2 regions of the Streptomyces sp. NBC_00986 genome follow, and region 1 is predicted to be linked to the other one. Evidence: riboswitches for the same ligand, from Rfam matches in the RefSeq annotation. Region 1 holds a riboswitch; the other holds the start of a gene.

Region 1 (4,614 bases):
GGGGGTGGCGTACCTCGCCCACCTGGTGGGCTTCACGCTGGGGTTCGGCTACGCGTGGGTGAGATTCGGTCGTACCACTAGAGTTGGGGCCGCCCCAGTAACGGTCCCCGAGGGAGAGAACCAGCCGTGATCACCGCGATCGTCCTCATCAAGACCAGCGTGGACCGGATTCCCGAGATCGCCGAGTCGATCGCCGCGCTCGAATCCGTGAGCGAGGTCTTCTCCGTCACCGGTACGTATGACTTGATCGCGATGGTGCGGGTGCGGCAGCACGAGGATCTGGCCGAGGTGATTCCTGGGCGGATCTCCAAGATCCCCGGGGTCGAGGGGACGGATACGCATGTGGCGTTCCGGACGTACTCCCAGCATGACCTGGAGGCTGCGTTCGCGATCGGGCTGGACTCCTAGCCGGCGCGCAGCCGCTTCCACAGGGTGACCAGCGCGCCCCAGTTCACGACCTCCCAGGCCGGTACCTCGGTGCGGTGCGGGTTGCCGTCTCCGTCCTTGCCCAGCAGCACAAGCCGGACGTCTCGTGGCCGCAGCCACCATGACGACGGCACGGGAAAGTCCGGCAGGTTGACGGCGGGATACGGCTCCCGCATCTCGGCCCAGCGGTACACCAGCAGCCCGCCCGGTACGAACACCCCGTGCGCGTCCGCCGTGAGCGGGCCGAAGGTGACCTGCCGGCCCTTCTCGATCCGGTCGAGCATCGCCGGTGCCTGGGCGGCGGCCACCCGCTTCCGGACGTGCTCGGCGGCGTACCGGATGCCCCGGTTCTCGAACGGCTCGGCGACCATCGGCCTCAGCTCGGTCCGCCGCTCGTCGAGCAGGAAGCCCTGTTCCGTCCCGTCGCCGAACCGCAGCAGGTGTCGATGGGCCAAGGTGTACCAAGCCCTGTCGTTCTGCTCGTTGCTGGTGACGATCACGTCGACGGTGGAGCGCCAGCGCGTCACGTCCGCCCAGCGACGGACCCGCACACCGGACCCGAGGACGAGCCCCTCCTCGTACAGGTAGACCCGCTTCCCGCCGAGGAGACGCGGCGCACGCCGCACGACCGCCTCGCCCAGCAGCTCGCCCAGGCCTTCGGCCGCCGCCGCTCCACTCACCCCAGGTGGAATCCCCACCCCTGGATGGTCACACGGCAGGCACGCAACGGCCGTCCTCCGTGCGGTAGTTCCACTTGGCGCCGTCGGTCACGAGCTCCCGTACGGCCGTGATGAAACGGTCCACGTGCTCGTCGGGAGTGCCCGCGCCGAAGCTCACGCGGATCGCGTTGAGGGACTTCTCGCCCGGCGCGGCCTCGGGGGCGCCGCACTCTCCCTGGGTCTGAGGGTCGGACCCCAGGAGGGTGCGGACGAGGGGGTGGGCGCAGAAGAGGCCGTCTCGGACTCCGATGCCGTACTCGGCGGAGAGGGCGGCGGCGAAGTGGGAGCTGTTCCAGCCGTCGACCACGAAGGAGATGACCCCGACTCGTGGGGCGTCGTCGCCGAACAGGGAGAGGACCTTGACCTCCGGGACCTCCGCCAAGCCCGCCCGTACCTTTTCGATCAGGTGCTGCTCTCGGGCCACCAGGGTGTCGAAGCCCGCCTCCGTGAGCGCCTTGCAGGCCGACGCGATGGAGTAGGCACCGATCACGTTGGGAGAGCCCGCTTCATGCCGCGCAGCGCTCTCGTGCCACTCCACGTCCACTCCCCCGTCCTCGCGCCGCGTGACCTTGCGGCTGGCGCCGCCACCCGCGAGGTAGGGGTCGGCCGCCTGGAGCCAGTCGGCGCGGCCGGCGAGGACGCCCGAGCCGAAGGGGGCGTAGAGCTTGTGGCCGGAGAAGGCGATCCAGTCGACGTCGAGGTCCTGGACGGACACCGGGTGATGCGGGGCGAGTTGGGCGGCGTCCAGGACGATACGGGCGCCGTGGGCGTGAGCCGCGGCGGCCAGTTCACGGACCGGCCACAGTTCGCCCGTGACGTTCGAAGCGCCGGTGACGCAGACCAGGGCCGGGCCCTGAGGGTCGCGGGCGGCAAGGGCCTGCTGCAGGGTGTCGACAGCCTGGCCCGGGGTGCGCGGGGCGTTGAGGTAGGTGACCCGGGCGTCCTTCCAGGGGAGCAGGGACGCGTGGTGCTCGGTCTCGAAGACGAAGACCTGGCAGTCGGCGGGGAGGGCCGCGGCGAGGAGGTTCAGGGAGTCCGTCGTGGAGCGGGTGAAGATCAGCTGGTCGTCGGGGCGGCAGTCCAGGAACTCCTCGACCGTCCTGCGTGCGTTCTCGAACAGGTCGGTGGAGAGCTGCGAGAGGTAGCCGGCGCCTCGGTGCACGCTGCCGTAGTACGGGGCGTAGGCCGCCACGTCGTCCCAGACGCGCTGGAGGGCGGGGGCGCTGGCCGCGTAGTCGAGCGCCGCGTAGGTGACTTCGCCGCCCGTGACGAGCGGGACGGTGACATCCCGGCCGAGAACGGGCAGCGGTGCACAAATGGTCTGGGTGGCGGCAACGGTGGAGACAGACATGGCGAACTCCCGTGAGAGGCAGGCGAATTCACTGCGCGAGCGGACAGGGCTTCGGCGCAGGAAAGGGTGAAGGGGGATGTGCGGAGTGGGGGCTTCGCGTCCTATCGCATTCGCTTGCTCACAGAGAGCTCCCTCGATGACCAGGACCCCTGGTGTCTTTCGAGGGGCCCGCGCTTGCCGCAGACCTCGCTGCCTACGGCCTGGTCTTCACCCGGGGCACCCCGCCACGGACGGAGGGTTGCCGGACAGTCGGCCGGGGCCTCATGACTGTCACTCATGACCTGGTCAGAAAACCTACGCGAGGTGATCGTCGTCCCGCAACCCGTGTCCGGATCGCGGGACGACGACCGCCCTACCGCTATGCGTTGCTGGCGGCCGCCCAGCGCTCCAGCGTGCGCTTCGCGGCCCCGGAGTCGATCGACTCCCGCGCCTTCTCCATCCCGGCCCTGATCCGGTCCGCCAGCGGCCCGTCCCCGGCCTCGAGCGCCACCAGGGCCGCCGCCGAGTTCAGGAGTACGGCGTCCCGTACCGGGCCCGTCTCGCCGTCCAGGAGACGGCGGGCCACGTCCGCGTTGTACTCGGGGTCGGCGCCGCGCAGGGCTTCCACGGGGACCAGTTCGAGGCCTACGTCCCGAGGGTCGAAGGCCTCCTCGGTGACCTTGCCCTCGCGGACGATCCACACCCGGGAGGTCGCCGTGGTCGTCAGCTCGTCGAGGCCGTCGTCTCCGCGGAACACCAGGGCGGAGGAGCCGCGTTCGGCCAGCACGCCCGCGATGAGCCCGGCCATGCGGGTGTCGAAGCAGCCGACCGCCGACGAGGTGACCTTGGCCGGGTTGGTGAGCGGACCGAGCAGGTTGAACGCGGTCGGCACCCCCAGGTCCCGCCGGACCGCGCCCGCGAACCGCATCGTGGGGTGGAACTTGGCCGCGAAGCAGAACGTGATCCCGGCCTCCTCCACCACCTGCGCGACCCGCTCGGGCGACAGCTCCAGGTTGATGCCGAGCCGCTCCAGCACATCGGAGGAACCACTCGCCGAGGACGAGGCGCGGTTGCCGTGCTTGACGACCTTCGCACCGGTGCCCGCGATCACGATGGCGGACATCGTCGAGATGTTGACCGTCTTGGCCCGGTCGCCGCCCGTACCGACGATGTCGACGGCCGGCCCGGGGATGTCCAGCGGCTTCGCGTGGGCGTACATCGTCTCGACGAGGCCGTTGATCTCCTCGACGGTCTCGCCCTTGGCCCGCAGCGCCACCAGGAAGCCCGCGATCTGGGCGTCGGCCGCCTCACCGCTCATGATGCGGTCCATCGCCCACGCCGTGTCGGCGGTGCTCAGGTCCTGTCCGGCCAGCAGCGCGCTCAGTACGTCGGGCCAGGAACGGGCCGCCGCGGTGTCGCCTCCAGCGGGGGTCACAGCGCTCATACGGCCGCTCCTGAGTGTCGTAGAAGGATGGTTCAAATACGCGTCCCCACCCTATCCAGGGCGGGGCACGGCGAAGGGCCCCGTCCGGTGTTCGGACGGGGCCCTTCGACTGTGGCGTGGCGACGCCTCAGCGATCAGTGGTGGCCGTGGCCGCTCGTGATCTCCTTGTACTCCTCGACGGTGGGCTTGGGGATCTGGGACTCCTCGCCGTAGTACGCCTCGCTCAGCTTGGCGCGCAGCTTCTCGGAGCCCTTCACCTTGCGCTCGACACCGTTCTCGTCGACGGTCGCCCCGATCGCGGCCGGCACGTACTGCTCGTGCGCGGTGAGCGTGTGCAGCGCGTCCTGGCTGAGCGGCTCGTGGATCTCGACGAACTCACCGTGCGGCAGGCGCTTGATGATGCCCGACTCGCGGCCGTGCAGCACCTTGTCCCGGTCGCGGCGCTGGAGGCCGAGGCAGACCCGCTTGGTGGCGATGAAGACCAGCACCGGCACCACGAAGAAGCCGACGCGCACAGCCCAGGTGATCGAGTTGATCGACAGATGGAAGTGCGTGGCCCAGATGTCGTTGCCGCCACCGACGAGCAGGACGAAGTACCACGAGATCCACGCGGCACCGAAGGCCGTGCGGGTCGGGACGTTGCGCGGGCGGTCCAGGATGTGGTGCTCGCGCTTGTCGCCGGTGACCCAGGCCTC
Region 2 (4,614 bases), 8.0 Mb from region 1:
CCCGGTTCGGCCGGCCGGGCCGGGAGGCCGAGCGCGGCGCCGGTGGGGTCGGCGATCAGTTCCTGGCTCATGCGAGTCCCGCCTTCCGGCCCGAGGCCACCACGATCCGCGGGTCCAGCAGCGGATACACGAGGTCGACGACCAGGTTCGTCACCACGAAGATCAGCGCCCCGAACACCACCACCCCCTGGACCAGCGGGATGTCCTGGGCCGTGACCGCGGCGGCCGTCACCCGGCCGAGGCCGTCACGCGAGAACACCGTCTCGACGACCACCGAACCCGCGATCAACTGCCCCACCAGCAGCCCCACGACCGTCAGCGCGGGCAGCGACGCGTTGCGCAGCGCGTGCCGCACATGCACCCGCCATCGGCCGGCGCCCTTGGCACGTGCGGTCTCCACATAGGCCTGGTCCAGCGCCGTGAGGAGGCTCTTGGCCAGTACCTGCGCGACCTGCGCACCGGTCGGGATCGCCAGGGTCACGGCCGGCAGCACCAGCCCCCGCAGCCCGTCGTTGCCGAACGCGGGAAACCAGTGCAACCGGAAGGAGAACATCTCGACGAGCAGCAGACCGATCCAGAACGTCGGTACCGATACTCCCAACGGCGGCAATGACAGCAGCAGTTGGCGCAGCCAGCGCAGTGACGTGTAGGTCGCCAGCACCGCCAGACCGCCGCCGCCGACTACCGCGAGCAGTAGTGCGGCACCGGTCAACTGGAGGGTCTGGGGCAGGGCGTCGGCCAGTGTCGAGGTCACCGGCCGGCCGGTGGAGACCGCGTCGCCGAAGTCACCGCGGACCGCCCTGCCGAGATAGTCGGCGTACTGCACCAGGATCGGCTTGTCGAAGCCGTACTCGTGCCGCAGTGCGGCGAGTTGGGCCGGGTCGACCTGACCGGAGTCCATTCCGGCACCGGCCATCGCGGTGACCGGATCGCCGGGCAGGAAATCGAGGATCAGGAAGGACACCGTGTAGGCCGCCCACAGCACCCCGACGGCCTGGGCGAGTCGCTTGATCACATAGCGGCGCATGCGTCAGCCGATCCAGGTGTCGTGGAGCTGGATCCGGCTGGAGGCGTCGAAGTTCAGACCGTGGACCTTCGCCGCCACGCCGATCTGGGTCTGGAGTTCGACCACCGGTGCGTAGTAGGCGTTCTGTACGAGCAACTCCTGTGCCTGCTTGACCAGTTCGCCGCGCTTCGTGGTGTTCGTGGTTGCCGCCTGCCCGGTCAGTGAGGTGTCCAGCGGGGTCACCGGAAGGCGGTAGAAGTTGGCCAGCTCGGTGGAGAAGGAACTGCGCAGGATGTCCGGGTCGGCCCGGGTCACGTTGCTCCACGCCGCGTCGTAGTCACCCGACTGAAGCGTCGGGGCGAGCTGGGTGACCTGGAGCTGCTTGAGCGTCAGGCCGACTCCGACAGCCTTGAGTTGCTGCTGGATCAGCTCCAACGCGGGCTGGTTGGTCGCCGAGTTGGGGATCCAGTCGACCGTCAGGCTGAGCTTCTTGCCGTCCTTCGCGCGGATGCCGTCGCTGCCGGTCTGCCAACCGGCCGCGTCCAGAAGGGACTTCGCCTTGGCCGCGTCGGTCGTCAGGTCCGCGGAGAGGTTCGCGTAGTCGGGTGTGGTGTGCGCCAGGACGCTGGTCGCGGGCCGGGTCCCGGTCGGGAACACGGTGTCGGCGATCTGCTTGCGGTCGATGGCGAACCCGATGGCCTGGCGCACCCGCGCGTCCTTCAGGACCGGCCGTGCGTTGTTGAAGGCGAGGCCGAACACCACGCCGGGGTTGGCGCGTCGCTGAAGGGTGACCTGGCCGCCCTTGAGGGCCGCCTCGTTGGCCCTGCCGACGCTGCTGATCGCGTCCACCTGCCCGGACTGGAGACTGCCGGCCCGCACCCCCGCCTCGGGCACGACCTTGAAGACCACCTTGTCCAGGTAGGCCTCGCCGCTCTTGTGCCACAGCGAGGAACCCCAGGCGTACCCGGTCCGCTTGGCCAGCGTGATCGACTGGTTCTGCACGTACTGCTTCAGCACGAAGGGCCCGGAGCCGACCACTCCCTGGCTGCACTTCTGCTGAGGGGTCTTCTTCACGCTCGCCGAGGACTCGATGCCCAGCGAATGTGTCGAAGTGGCCTGCAGGAACTGGGCGTTGGGCTGTTGGAAGGTCACCTTGACGGTGAGCGGGTCGACCACGGTGGTGCTCTTGACGCCGCTCAGATAGCCCTCGGCGAGGGTTCCCAGTGCGCCGAGCTTCGGCACCGCGTCGAAGTTGTCCTTGACCACCTGGGCGGTCAGCTTCGATCCGTCGCTGAAGGTCACACCCGATCTGAGGTGGAAGGTGAACGTCGTCGCGTCGGAGCTGATGTCCCAGCTCTTCGCCAGCCAGGGCACGATCTTGCCGGTCGCGGGGTCCTGGTCGGTGAGGGAGTCCACGACCTGACGTACCGAGTAGATGGTGTCGTTGCTGGCCACCTGCTGCGGATCCACGCAGCCGGCGTCGGAACCCACCGCGAAGGTCAGGGTGCCACCGGACCTGGCCGGGCCGCTGCCGCTGTCCGAGCCGTCGCTGCCGCCGGACCCGCAGGCGGTGAGCAGGACGCTGGTGGTCAGGAGGGCGGTCAGGGCCGTCCATCGGGTGGGGCGGATGTCCGGATGTGCTCTCACGGAGGGTGCTCCTACTCGTGTCACTACGCATGGGTGCCCCGCGGATCACGGCTGCGCGCGCGGGCGTGCCGCTCCGGTCGGCGCAACGCCGAGGACGGGCAGTGCAGTTGGGGGAGTCAGGCGGGAAGGGGGGCGCGGCGGCTGCGGACGCCGTCCGTGAACTCGGACAGGACCGCGAGAGGCTGCGGGAGAACGCCTACGGGCCGCGACGGACGTCAGACGGACGTGGTCAAGGCGGTCAGGCGCGACACAGACAGCTGGTGAAGCGCTGCAGGTCGATGTGGCGGCGGCGCGAGAACCGGGAGAACACGGTCGCGGCCGTCAGGGAGACGATGGAGACACTCGGGTCACTGCTGTGTCGCAAGACCGTCCTCCACATCTCCGGCCCCGGCCAAGGGCCCCACGCTTGCAGGGATCGTCGGTGATCCTGCCGGGCTTTCACCTGGAGCACCCCACCGCGTCGGAGGGTTGCCGGTCAGCAAGCCAGGGCTTGACGCTGACACTCGATGCCGGTCGTGATCGTACGGAGCGACTTCGTCGTACGTCAATGGCGGGTGCGGGCAGGCGAGCGACATCGACCGGACACTCCGCGCGGGCTTGATCTTGACGTGCGCGTCAACCTTTACCGTCGACGGGCGCCGCACAAGCTGTGCCGCGCCCCGGTAACCCGTCAGGAGCCCGCAGGTGTCACCGTCGAACATCCCCGCCACGCATCGCGAGGTCCGTCTCGCCTCCCGTCCCCAAGGCGCCCTGGAAACCGCCCACTTCACCGTGGCGGAGGTCCCCGTCCCGGAGCCCCGACCCGGGCAGGTGCTGGTCCGCAACCGCCTGATGAGCGTCGCGGCGTCACTGCGCACCCTGATGGGGGGATCCGCCGGGCTGCCGATGCCGCCGTTCGAGGTCGGCGGGGCGTTGTCGGCTCCGGCCGTCGGCGAGGTGGTGACGGCCCCCGAGGGAGGGAGCCTGCGCCCCGGTGATCTGGTGTCGCACCGGGCGGGGTTCCGCGAGTACGCCGTGGTGGAGACCGACGCGGTGCAACCCGTGGACCTGACGGTCCTGCCGGACCCGGTGGCGTACCTCTCGCAGGGGCAGTCGGCCTGGCTCGGTGTCGTTCGGGGAGCCGAAGTGCGCGACGGAGACACGGTGTTCGTCTCCGGCGCGGCAGGCGGACTCGGCACCCTGGCGGGGCAGTTCGCCCGGCAGCGCGGAGCCGGCCGGGTCATCGGCAGCACCAGTTCCCAGCGCAAGGCCGACTACCTGATCGAGACACTGGGCTACGACGCGGTCGTGCTGCGCGGAGCCGAACCGATCGAGGAACAGCTGGGCAAAGCAGCCCCGGACGGCATCGACGCCGTCGTGGACACCGTCGGCGGGGAGCAGTTGCAGGCCGCGCTGGCCCTGGCCCGCCCCGGCGCGCGGGTGGGGCTGATCGGAGCGCTCTCCGCGCAGGCATCGGGTGAGATCACGGCACCCGTCGAGATCGACACCTACTCGCTCATCGTGCGGGGCATCCAGCTCCGCGGCATCAGCGGCGCGCGCGAGCGGGACGCGCTGACGGAATACCCGGAGACGTTCGGCCGTTGGCTCCGCGAGGGCTCGGTCACCGTCCCGCACACCCGCCTGTCCGGAATCGACCAGGCGCCCCGCGCCCTGATCGAACTGCTCGAAGGACACCACATCGGCACGGTGGTCGTGGAGTTGTAGTCGCCGGCCGCCCAACTCCTGGAGGACTGATGCGCATCGGCGACGCGGCGGCGGCCCTGGGCGTCACCACCCGCACCCTGCGCTACTACGAGCAGCGTGGCCTGGTCACGGCACGGCGTACGGCGTCGGGACAGCGGGAGTACGGCGAGGAGGACGTACGCCGACTGCACGCCGTCCGCGAGCTGTTGGACTCCGGCCTCACCATCGGCGATGTGCGTCTCCTCATCGACATCCTCGACGCGCTGCCCGACCGCCCC

What was found. A riboswitch is a leader RNA that binds a small molecule or an ion and turns the genes downstream of it on or off. The one in region 1 is predicted to bind S-adenosylmethionine.
Region 2: linked by a shared signal. The riboswitch ahead of OG504_RS02195 (putative leader peptide) and the one ahead of OG504_RS37985 (aminotransferase class V-fold PLP-dependent enzyme) in region 1 are both predicted to bind S-adenosylmethionine.

The regions. Positions count from the first base shown of each region.
Region 1 is NZ_CP108733.1:8,485,118-8,489,731, reverse strand. Features, by position in the region: gene OG504_RS38000 (rhomboid family intramembrane serine protease) at 1-130, shown strand, start outside; gene OG504_RS37995 (Lrp/AsnC family transcriptional regulator) at 127-408, shown strand; gene OG504_RS37990 (hypothetical protein) at 405-1,124, opposite strand; gene OG504_RS37985 (aminotransferase class V-fold PLP-dependent enzyme) at 1,135-2,496, opposite strand; SAM riboswitch class IV at 2,662-2,778, opposite strand; gene trpD (anthranilate phosphoribosyltransferase) at 2,855-3,919, opposite strand; gene OG504_RS37975 (cytochrome bc complex cytochrome b subunit) at 4,054-4,614, opposite strand, start outside.
Region 2 is NZ_CP108733.1:526,594-531,207, reverse strand. Features, by position in the region: gene OG504_RS02210 (ABC transporter permease) at 1-71, opposite strand, end outside; gene OG504_RS02205 (ABC transporter permease) at 68-1,027, opposite strand; gene OG504_RS02200 (ABC transporter substrate-binding protein) at 1,031-2,653, opposite strand; gene OG504_RS02195 (putative leader peptide) at 2,892-3,017, opposite strand; SAM riboswitch class IV at 3,051-3,164, opposite strand; gene OG504_RS02190 (MDR family NADP-dependent oxidoreductase) at 3,338-4,357, shown strand; gene OG504_RS02185 (MerR family transcriptional regulator) at 4,387-4,614, shown strand, end outside.